4 regions of the Heyndrickxia sporothermodurans genome follow, and region 1 is predicted to be linked to each of the others. Evidence: riboswitches for the same ligand, from Rfam matches in the RefSeq annotation. Region 1 holds a riboswitch; each other region holds the start of a gene.
The links. Region 1 has a riboswitch for S-adenosylmethionine ahead of B5V89_RS20630 (SDR family oxidoreductase). Riboswitches for the same ligand answer to the same signal wherever they lie in the genome.
Positions count from the first base shown of each region.

Region 2: it holds a riboswitch for S-adenosylmethionine, as region 1 does, so the genes downstream of both, B5V89_RS01125 (O-acetylhomoserine aminocarboxypropyltransferase/cysteine synthase family protein) here and B5V89_RS20630 (SDR family oxidoreductase) in region 1, are expected to answer to the same signal.
Region 3: it holds a riboswitch for S-adenosylmethionine, as region 1 does, so the genes downstream of both, ssuE (NADPH-dependent FMN reductase) here and B5V89_RS20630 (SDR family oxidoreductase) in region 1, are expected to answer to the same signal.
Region 4: it holds a riboswitch for S-adenosylmethionine, as region 1 does, so the genes downstream of both, B5V89_RS16485 (5-methyltetrahydropteroyltriglutamate--homocysteine S-methyltransferase) here and B5V89_RS20630 (SDR family oxidoreductase) in region 1, are expected to answer to the same signal.

Region 1 is NZ_NAZB01000038.1:40,159-42,361, reverse strand. Features, by position in the region: gene B5V89_RS15185 (arylamine N-acetyltransferase) at 1-515, opposite strand, end outside; SAM riboswitch class I at 823-931, shown strand; gene B5V89_RS20630 (SDR family oxidoreductase) at 1,168-1,278, shown strand; gene B5V89_RS15175 (Na+/H+ antiporter NhaC family protein) at 1,291-2,203, shown strand, end outside.
Region 2 is NZ_NAZB01000007.1:14,476-16,678, forward strand. Features, by position in the region: gene B5V89_RS01125 (O-acetylhomoserine aminocarboxypropyltransferase/cysteine synthase family protein) at 1-1,261, opposite strand, end outside; SAM riboswitch class I at 1,398-1,511, opposite strand; gene B5V89_RS01130 (trans-sulfuration enzyme family protein) at 1,785-2,203, opposite strand, start outside.
Region 3 is NZ_NAZB01000050.1:10,728-12,930, forward strand. Features, by position in the region: gene B5V89_RS16700 (ABC transporter permease) at 1-559, shown strand, start outside; SAM riboswitch class I at 672-775, shown strand; gene ssuE (NADPH-dependent FMN reductase) at 858-1,412, shown strand; gene B5V89_RS16710 (LLM class flavin-dependent oxidoreductase) at 1,433-2,203, shown strand, end outside.
Region 4 is NZ_NAZB01000049.1:1,595-3,797, forward strand. Features, by position in the region: gene B5V89_RS16485 (5-methyltetrahydropteroyltriglutamate--homocysteine S-methyltransferase) at 14-1,141, opposite strand; SAM riboswitch class I at 1,222-1,323, opposite strand; gene yfkAB (radical SAM/CxCxxxxC motif protein YfkAB) at 1,515-2,203, opposite strand, start outside.

The DNA of each region.
Region 1 (2,203 bases):
GGCGTCCACTCAATTTCCTTTTTTACGAAGGATTTCCCATTCGAACGGCGATCAATTTCGAATTTATCCATCGTTTTTTGGGTAAAAGCAATTTCTTCACCAAAACCATGTAAAACATGTTTTCTCTTTGCTTCTAGCTCAACCGGCTTCATAATTGGTGAGCCATAACCAACATCCACATAATATTGCCTCTGATCAAGCGTCACCATAATGGCTAAATGGCCCGGGTTTACCCTTACTAATGAACAAGTAAAGCCTAATTGGGATAATAGGCGAGAAAAATTCATGTTTAATGTATAGCATGTTCCTCCCCAACCCTTTTCCTTTAAGTTTTCTACAAAAACCTCGATTGGAGGAACATAGTTTGAATGCTTCTGAAAATAATGAAACTTACTGAAGGTTTCATAAGGAATTCGTGATAAATGTTGTTGTATCAACCGCTGCAAATAATTTAAGGATGGAGTTTCTTTTTCTAATTTTAAATAGTTTAAATAGTCCTCGATTGTTTGTTCCACATTTACCACTCTTTCATTATGCCATTAAGAAAGTATATCTTTTATTCATTCTCGCAAAAAGTGAAAAATCCTGCAATATGATTGAATCGTATGTTAGAAAAACTTAATATTAATCTATTTTTTATTTCTTTATATATTTATAGACATAGGAAATAAGGAATTTGTTTCATTCTTTTTTATTTATTGAATCCCCTCTTTTATATCCGGCCAATGTCTGGAATTTTTTGTTATAAAAAATTAAATTGACTTTTCTCATGCATTTGTGTAATTTAAATAAATAAGATGTAACGTTAATTTCATATTGTATCTCTTATAAAGAGTAGCGGAGGGACTGGCCCTATGAAGCTCGGCAACCTTTCATGATGATCATGAATCGGTGCTAAATCCTGCAAAACACTTGTTTTGAAAGATAAGAGAGGACGATTTCTTGTATGATGAGGCCTCTTTTAAATTGAGTGGCCTCTTTTATTTGTTCTTTTCTAAAAGGTCGTTGCTTTTCTGCAGCGGAAAGGAACGGTCCATTCTCAAAAAACTAACTTTACGAAAACAGCCTTTATTTTTAAGGAATGAAGAAAATCATGGAATATTCCATCATCATATCCAATTATTCTTATAAGAATAATAAATATATTGTTTAGATTTAACTGAAAAAGTGGTCATTGTACAGGATATTGCGAATGTCGTTGTTTTTTTAGCATCAGCATTTTCCGACTATATAACCGGGCAAGGAATTAACGTAACAGGTGGAATGACAATGAACTAAGGAGGAATTAATGTGACAAAACAACAAGAAAAAAAAGGAAGTCTTCTCGCACTATTACCATTATTAATTTTTGTACTTCTTTTTATCGGAACGGGAGTTCTTGCAAATGATTTTTCCAAAATGCCTTTAAGTGTGGCGGTCATTATCGCGGCTACAGTCGCATTATTAATGAACAGGAAGGAATCATTAACTAAAAAGATTGATATCTTTTGTAAAGGGGCTGGACATTCAAATATTATTTTAATGTGTGTCATCTTTGTTTTAGCCGGAGCTTTTGCCGGTGTTGCCAAGGAAATGGGAGCGGTTGAATCAACGGTCAATCTCGGATTAACCTTGCTTCCTGCAAATTTATTAATGGTGGGACTTTTCATTATCGGTTGCTTTATCTCTACCTCGATGGGAACTTCTATGGGTACCGTTGTCGCATTGGCGCCAATTGGGTTGGGGATTGCCACACAAACAGATATCCCTACAGCATTAGCTATGGCCACCGTTGTTGGCGGAGCGATGTTTGGCGATAATCTTTCAATGATTTCAGACACAACGATTGCTGCTGTGCGAACACAAGAAACACAAATGAAGGATAAATTTAAAGTGAATTTCTTTATCGTTTTGCCTGGTGCCATTGTTACAGCCATCCTTCTTGGAATCATCACCCTTGGAAATCATGCAAGTGTTGCCGGCGATCATCCGTATGAATTGGTAAAAGTTTTACCTTATGTAGCTGTCTTAGTCGCCGCTCTACTCGGAGTCAATGTTTTAATTGTACTGCTGGGGGGAACCATTTTTGCTGGAATCATCGGAATTGCTTATGGATCATATGACTTTCTAGGATTTCTACAAACCGTTGCAAAAGGCGTCATGAGTATGGAAGACATTGCGATCGTGGCAATTTTGATTGGTGGTTTAGTGGAAATTATTAAAT
Region 2 (2,203 bases), on a different contig from region 1:
GGTTCAGATCGGCTGTGAGATCTTCAACGGCTTCTAGTCCGACGGATAAGCGAATTAGTTCTTCGGTTACACCTGAAACTTTTAATTCTTCGGCGCTTAACTGTTGATGTGTAGTCGATGCTGGGTGAATGATTAAAGATTTAGCATCTCCAACATTCGCTACGTGTGACCATAATTGAATATTATCAATGACTTTTCGCCCTGCTTCTCTGCCGCCTTTAATTCCGAAATTGACAATCGATCCGAAGCCGCCTTTTAAGTATTTAGCTGCTCTTTCATGTGATGGATGTTCTTCTAAACTTGGATGATTAACCCATGCAACTGCAGGATGGTTTTGTAAAAATTGTGCTACTTTACCCGCATTTTCAACATGCTTTTGTACACGCAAGTGTAATGTTTCCAAACCTTGTAATAATAGGAACGCACTATCCGGACTTAAACTTGCACCGAAATCTCGCAAAATTTGTACGCGTAATTTTGTTGCAAACGCCGCTTGTGGAACATCAACACCATAACGGAGACCGTGATAGCTTAGGTCTGGTTCTTTAAAATCCGGGAATCGGTCACTGTTCCAGTCGAATTTCCCACCATCAACTACAACACCGCCAATCGTTGTTCCGTGACCGCCGATCCATTTTGTAGCTGAATGGATGACCACATCTGCTCCCCATTTAATAGGGTTTGAAAGGTATGGAGTACCAAATGTGTTATCAATAATCAGTGGAACACCATTTTCATGAGCAACCTTCGCGACTTCTTCTACATCAAGAACGTGCAGGCTAGGGTTACCGATGATTTCAGCAAATACTGCTTTTGTTTTTGATGTTATCGCGGTTCTAAAATTTTCTGGGTCTGTTGCATCAACGAATTTTACGTTAATTCCATACTTCGGAAGGGTATTAGAAAATAGATTAAATGTTCCACCGTATAAATTTCCGGCAGCGACGATTTCGTCTCCTGCACCAGCGATATTTAGAATGGAGAAAGCAATTGCAGCCATTCCTGAAGACAATGCAACAGCAGCAGTTCCGCCTTCTAATAGGGCAATTCGCTGTTCAAACACATCAACAGTTGGATTGCCGATTCGCGAATAAATGAATCCTTGCTGTTCTAATGCAAATAAACCTTGTGCATGATCTGTATCTTTAAATACATAGGATGTGGTTTTATATACAGGAACTGTACGTGACCCTGTTGTTGGATCTGGTTCTTGCCCTCCGTGTAGTAATAATGTTTCGGGTTGAAATTGTTCGTTTGTCATTTTACATTCCTCCAAAGTTTTTGATTTTTTCTCTAGGCGAGCCGAGAAATTCCTGAAGTGTGATCGTTGAAGTGGGATATACGAAGGGAAGCAAAAAGCCCTCTTCATAAGAAGAGGGCTAATCAATAGGTTCCTCCCCTTATCTTTCAGATCTTTAAAGGATCTGTAGGAATTAGCACCTTTTCAAGCAAAATGCTTGAAGGTTGCCGGGCATCAAAGGGCCTAGTCCCTCCGCCGCTCTCGATAAGAGTGATTCATTTAGTTTTTTTAGAAAATTTTAAATTGCTCTTGTTTTGCATTATAGTAGACGAATTGTTACTTCGTCAACCTTTTTTTATAAAAATTTTTTCTAAGAATAGACGGTGACCGTTCCTTTCCGCGGGGAGGAAGTCGAGCCTCCTCGGCGCTAGCGCCTGTGGGGTCTCGACCTTTTCTCTATATCCCGCAGGAGTCAGGTTCCTTCCGCTCCAATCCACTCTGCGCTTTGTTAAAAGTAACAATCCTTCAGAAAAAGCGATATCATTTAAACCGATGCTTTAATGGCTTCATCAAATTGCTTAATGATATCCTCAGCATCCTCAATTCCAATCGAAATACGAACAACTTGTTGGTTGATTCCTATGTTCTGCTGTTCTTCGAGTGAAAGTGCTCGGTGGGATGTGCCTAACGGATAGGATACGGTCGTTTCAACTCCGGCTAACGTAGGTACAATTTTCACCCAGCCCAACGATGAAAAGAATCGATGGATGTCACATGTGTCAGCTAATTCAATTGTGACAATTGCCCCATTTCCTTTACTGGAAAGATCGGTGGGATAATAGACTTTTTTGATATTTGAATTTTGATAGAGTGCGTCTGCCAATTGTTTCGCATTTGCGGATTGACGTTCCATCCGTAATGCTAATGTTTTTATGCCGCGACAAGTTAGCCAAGCTTCAAAAG
Region 3 (2,203 bases), on a different contig from region 1:
TCCGTTTGGAATCATCATTGCGCGATACCGCAGGCTTAGTACGTGGGTAATTTCACTTGCAAATATTATCCAAACGATTCCTGCCTTAGCGATGTTATCGGTCCTAATGTTAGTTATGGGGTTAGGAACAAATACAGTAGTCCTTTCATTATTTCTATATTCACTTTTGCCAATTTTAAAGAACACTTATACAGGAATTGTTAATGTCGATCAATTCTTGTTGGAGTCCGGAAAAGCGATGGGGATGACGAAATTTCAAATACTAAGAATGGTTGAGCTGCCACTTTCATTATCCGTTATTATGGCAGGTCTCAGAAACGCACTAGTTGTCGCAATTGGGATTGCAACAATCGGAACATTTGTCGGAGCAGGTGGACTAGGTGATATTATTGTCCGCGGTACGAATGTAACGAACGGTTCGTCCATAATATTGGCTGGAGCGATTCCGACTGCATTAATGGCAGTTGCTGCAGACTTTTTGATGGGCTGGCTGGAACGAATCCTATCTCCTGTGAAAAAGAAAAAAGAAGTAAAATTAGAAATGAAGGAAGCTGCATAATATGGAACAGAGGGTGTAGACCAACAACAAGACTTATAATTCAGATAAAAAAAGTCAGAATTAATCTTGACATATTAAATGTTCAAATATTATTATTAATACAATTAAATAATTCTTATCCAGAGAAGCCGAGGGACTGGCCCGAAGAAGCTTCAGCAACCTCTACTTAGGTAGAAAGGTGCTAATTCCAGCAAGCATTCGCTTGGAAGATAAGAGATGACGCATTGAGGAGTCCTCTTTTCTTTTTGAAAAGGGGACTTTTTGCTTGAAAAATTTTATAAGAAAGAAGGTTAGTGATATGAGTAAAGTAGTAATTTTATGTGGGAGCCCATCTGATAAGTCCAAAACAGATCTTGTGTTGAAACATGTTCAATTTTTATTAGAGAAAGAAGGGATTTCTGTTTCGTATGCTTCAGTTGTCGATTTCTCACCTTTAGATTTAGTAAATAGCCGTTATGACAGTCCGGATATTAATCATTTGGCACAAACGATTATAAATGCAGATGGCGTCATTATCGGATCACCTGTGTATAAAGCATCCTACACAGGTGTATTAAAGACATTAATTGATTTATTGCCTGAAAGAATACTTAAGGGAAAACCTGTTTTTCCTGTAATGGTAGGAGGCAGTGGTGCGCACTTACTCGCTCTAGATTATGCATTAAAACCACTCATAACAACATTAAAGGGAAATCCTTTACAAGGAATTTATATTTTAGAAAGTGCTATTGACAAATCCAATAAACGAAATCCTCTGACACATATTGAGTCGATTCAACGATTATCTGAGCAGGTTGACGGATTTGTTAAGTCGATTAAACAGCTCAAACAATTTACAGCGCAATCTTTGTAAAAAATTTAGGAGGTCTGAAAATGGTAAAAAAAAGAATCTATTTGAATGCTTTTGATATGAATTGTGCAGGTCATCAATCCCCTGGTTTATGGTCACACCCAGAAGATCGCTCCTCTACTTATAAAGATGCAGAATATTGGACTCATCTTGCGCAGGTCTTGGAAAAGGGTTGTTTTGATGCGATATTCTTAGCTGATGTGTTAGGTACTTATGATGTTTATCAAGGCTCAAGGGATCCTGCAGTTCGCCAAGGTGCACAAGTACCGGTAAACGATCCGGCATTTGTCGTTCCAATAATGGCTCAAGTAACAAAACATCTAGGATTTGGATTAACAGCTTCAACAAGCTACGAACATCCATATACGTTTGCCAGGAGAATCTCTACTTTAGATCATTTAACGAAAGGGCGTATCGGCTGGAATGTTGTTACCTCCTATTTAAATAGTGCTGCATTAAATATCGGCCTTGATAAACAGCTTAGTCATGATAATAGATACGATATTGCTGATGAATATATGGATGTTGTCTACAAATTATGGGAAGCGAGTTGGGAGGATGACGCCGTTATTGTAGATAAAGAGAAGGGGATCTATACGAATCCGAGTAAAGTTCATGATATTGAACACGAGGGTACGTATTATAAAGTTCCAGGTGCGCATTTATGTGAACCATCACCTCAAAGAACACCTGTTATCTTTCAAGCGGGTGCATCTTCTAGAGGCAGAAAATTTGCGGCAAAGCATGCAGAGCTAGTTTTCATTGGCGCAACTACAATGGAAAGTACGAAAAAG
Region 4 (2,203 bases), on a different contig from region 1:
GGAGGCATACATTTTAGAGTGTATTCCAAATATCCTTAGCAATTTCATTTACATGTTTAATTTTATTCCACTGATCCTCTTCGGTTAATACATTCCCTTCTTCCGTACTTGCAAATCCGCATTGAGGACTTAAGGCTAGGTTTTCCAAAGGAATATATTGACTAGCTTCTTTTATTCTATCTTTAATTCTATTAGAATCTTCTAGGTCCGGGAATTTTGACGTAATTAATCCAAGTACAACGGTCAGGTCACCCCGTGTAAAACTTTTTAATGGTTCAAAATCGCCTGAACGATTATCATCATATTCAAGGAAAAGTCCATCGACGTTTAAGTTTGCAAAAATGGCATCAGAAATCGTATGATATCCGCCGCTTGTAATAAAGGTAGAGCGGAAGTTTCCTCTGCAAATATGCATCGTAATCAACATATCATCAGGCTTCTGTGAAATCGCATCATTTAAACAACGTACTCTCGTATCAATGATGTCTTGTACATCCATTCCAAGTTTTTCAACAACTGCTTTGATTCGCTCTTCCGAAACAAAATCAATCCACGAAGTATCATCTAATTGCAAATATCGGCAGCCGGCATCATAGAATGCTTGAATGGCTTTTTGATAGGCAACAACAGTATCACGATAGAACTGCTCTGTATCGCCATTATAATATTCATCCCCTTGAATTCTAGTGAATAACATATTTGGACTTGGTATAGAAAACTTGGCGACTTGGCTGCCATCCCCATACTTTTCTACGGCATCTTTTAAAAACTTAAAGTGTTCGAGCATATAATGATTGTGGAATTCTATTTTATCGACTATTTTAATCGCATTATTTTTCGGCTGCGATCCTTTAAAGTTATTAATATATTCCGCTTCAAACAGTTCAACACCCTTTAAACCCGCTAAAAAATCTAAATGCCAATAGGAACGTCGAAATTCCCCATCAGTAATTGATTTAAGTCCAACCTCAATTTCCGTTTGCACAAGTTTCTCGATTTCTTTATCTTCTACAGCCTTTAATGCAGCTTTATCGATTTCTCCATTTGCAAAAGCTTTCCTCGCTTCTTTAATCGGCTCCGTTCTAAGAAAACTGCCCACATGATCAGCTTTAAATGGAGCTTTCGTCAATGTCTTTGTCATAAAATATATCCCCTCTCACTCAAAATAAAAAACCCTCTTCACATAAATAAGAAGAGGGGTAATTTCCATAATCGGATCTCTTCTTATCTTCAAGCTTTTCGCTTCTGGAATTGGCACAGTACTTCGAAAAGTCTGCTGCCGAGGCTTCAAAGGGCCAGTCCCTCCACCTCTCTAGATAAGAATATTCAAAACTATTTAACTACAAGTTAAATTACACTTGTTTTGCTGTTCTGTCAATAATTTGTTTTACAAAATATATTGAAATAATATAAGAGAAAAGTCTAGTAAAAGGAATTTGCCCTTTTTTAACGAACTTTAATTATCAAGGTAAGTAAAAATTAAACGCCCAGAGTGTTCCGAGCGTTTAAATATTTTATAAACTAATATTAGCTTTCCTCTTTTGAAAATCAACCTCACGATAATAGGCATCTTTCACAAGCACATTTGGACCCACACATTGAACCGCTGGACAATGGCAATTCAATGATTTCGCCAAAGGTGTTGCCATCCATTTTTCATATAAAGCTGGAAGAGCATCATGTTGAATATTTCCAAGTGGCGGTGTATCACCAAAATCAGTAACAATAACATCCCCAGTGAAAATATTTACATTTAATCGTGAACGTCCATCAGGATCATTTCGCACAGTCACATTTTTACTCGAATACAGCCTCTTCAGTAAGGTTAAATCTTCTTCATTCGGACTGCATGGATAGAAAGGCAAAGTTCCAAATAACATCCAAGTATTTTCATCGCGAATGTCAAGCAAATGATGAATTGCTTCGCGTGTTTGTTCAAGTGACAGCACTTCTAAATTCGCAGCAAAATCACTTGGATACATTGGATGAACCTCGTGACGAGCACATTTCATTTCCTCGACAATTTGTCGGTGAATATGTTCTAAATGTGGAAGTGTGCGCTTATTTAACATTGTTTCTGCAGAAACCATGACACCTTTTTCAGAAAGAAGCCGACTGTTTTCAATCATTCGGTCAAATAACTTTTTTCGTTGTTCGCGCGTAGGCTTTCTAGCCATGTTAGCAAACCCACCATCAATGAAAT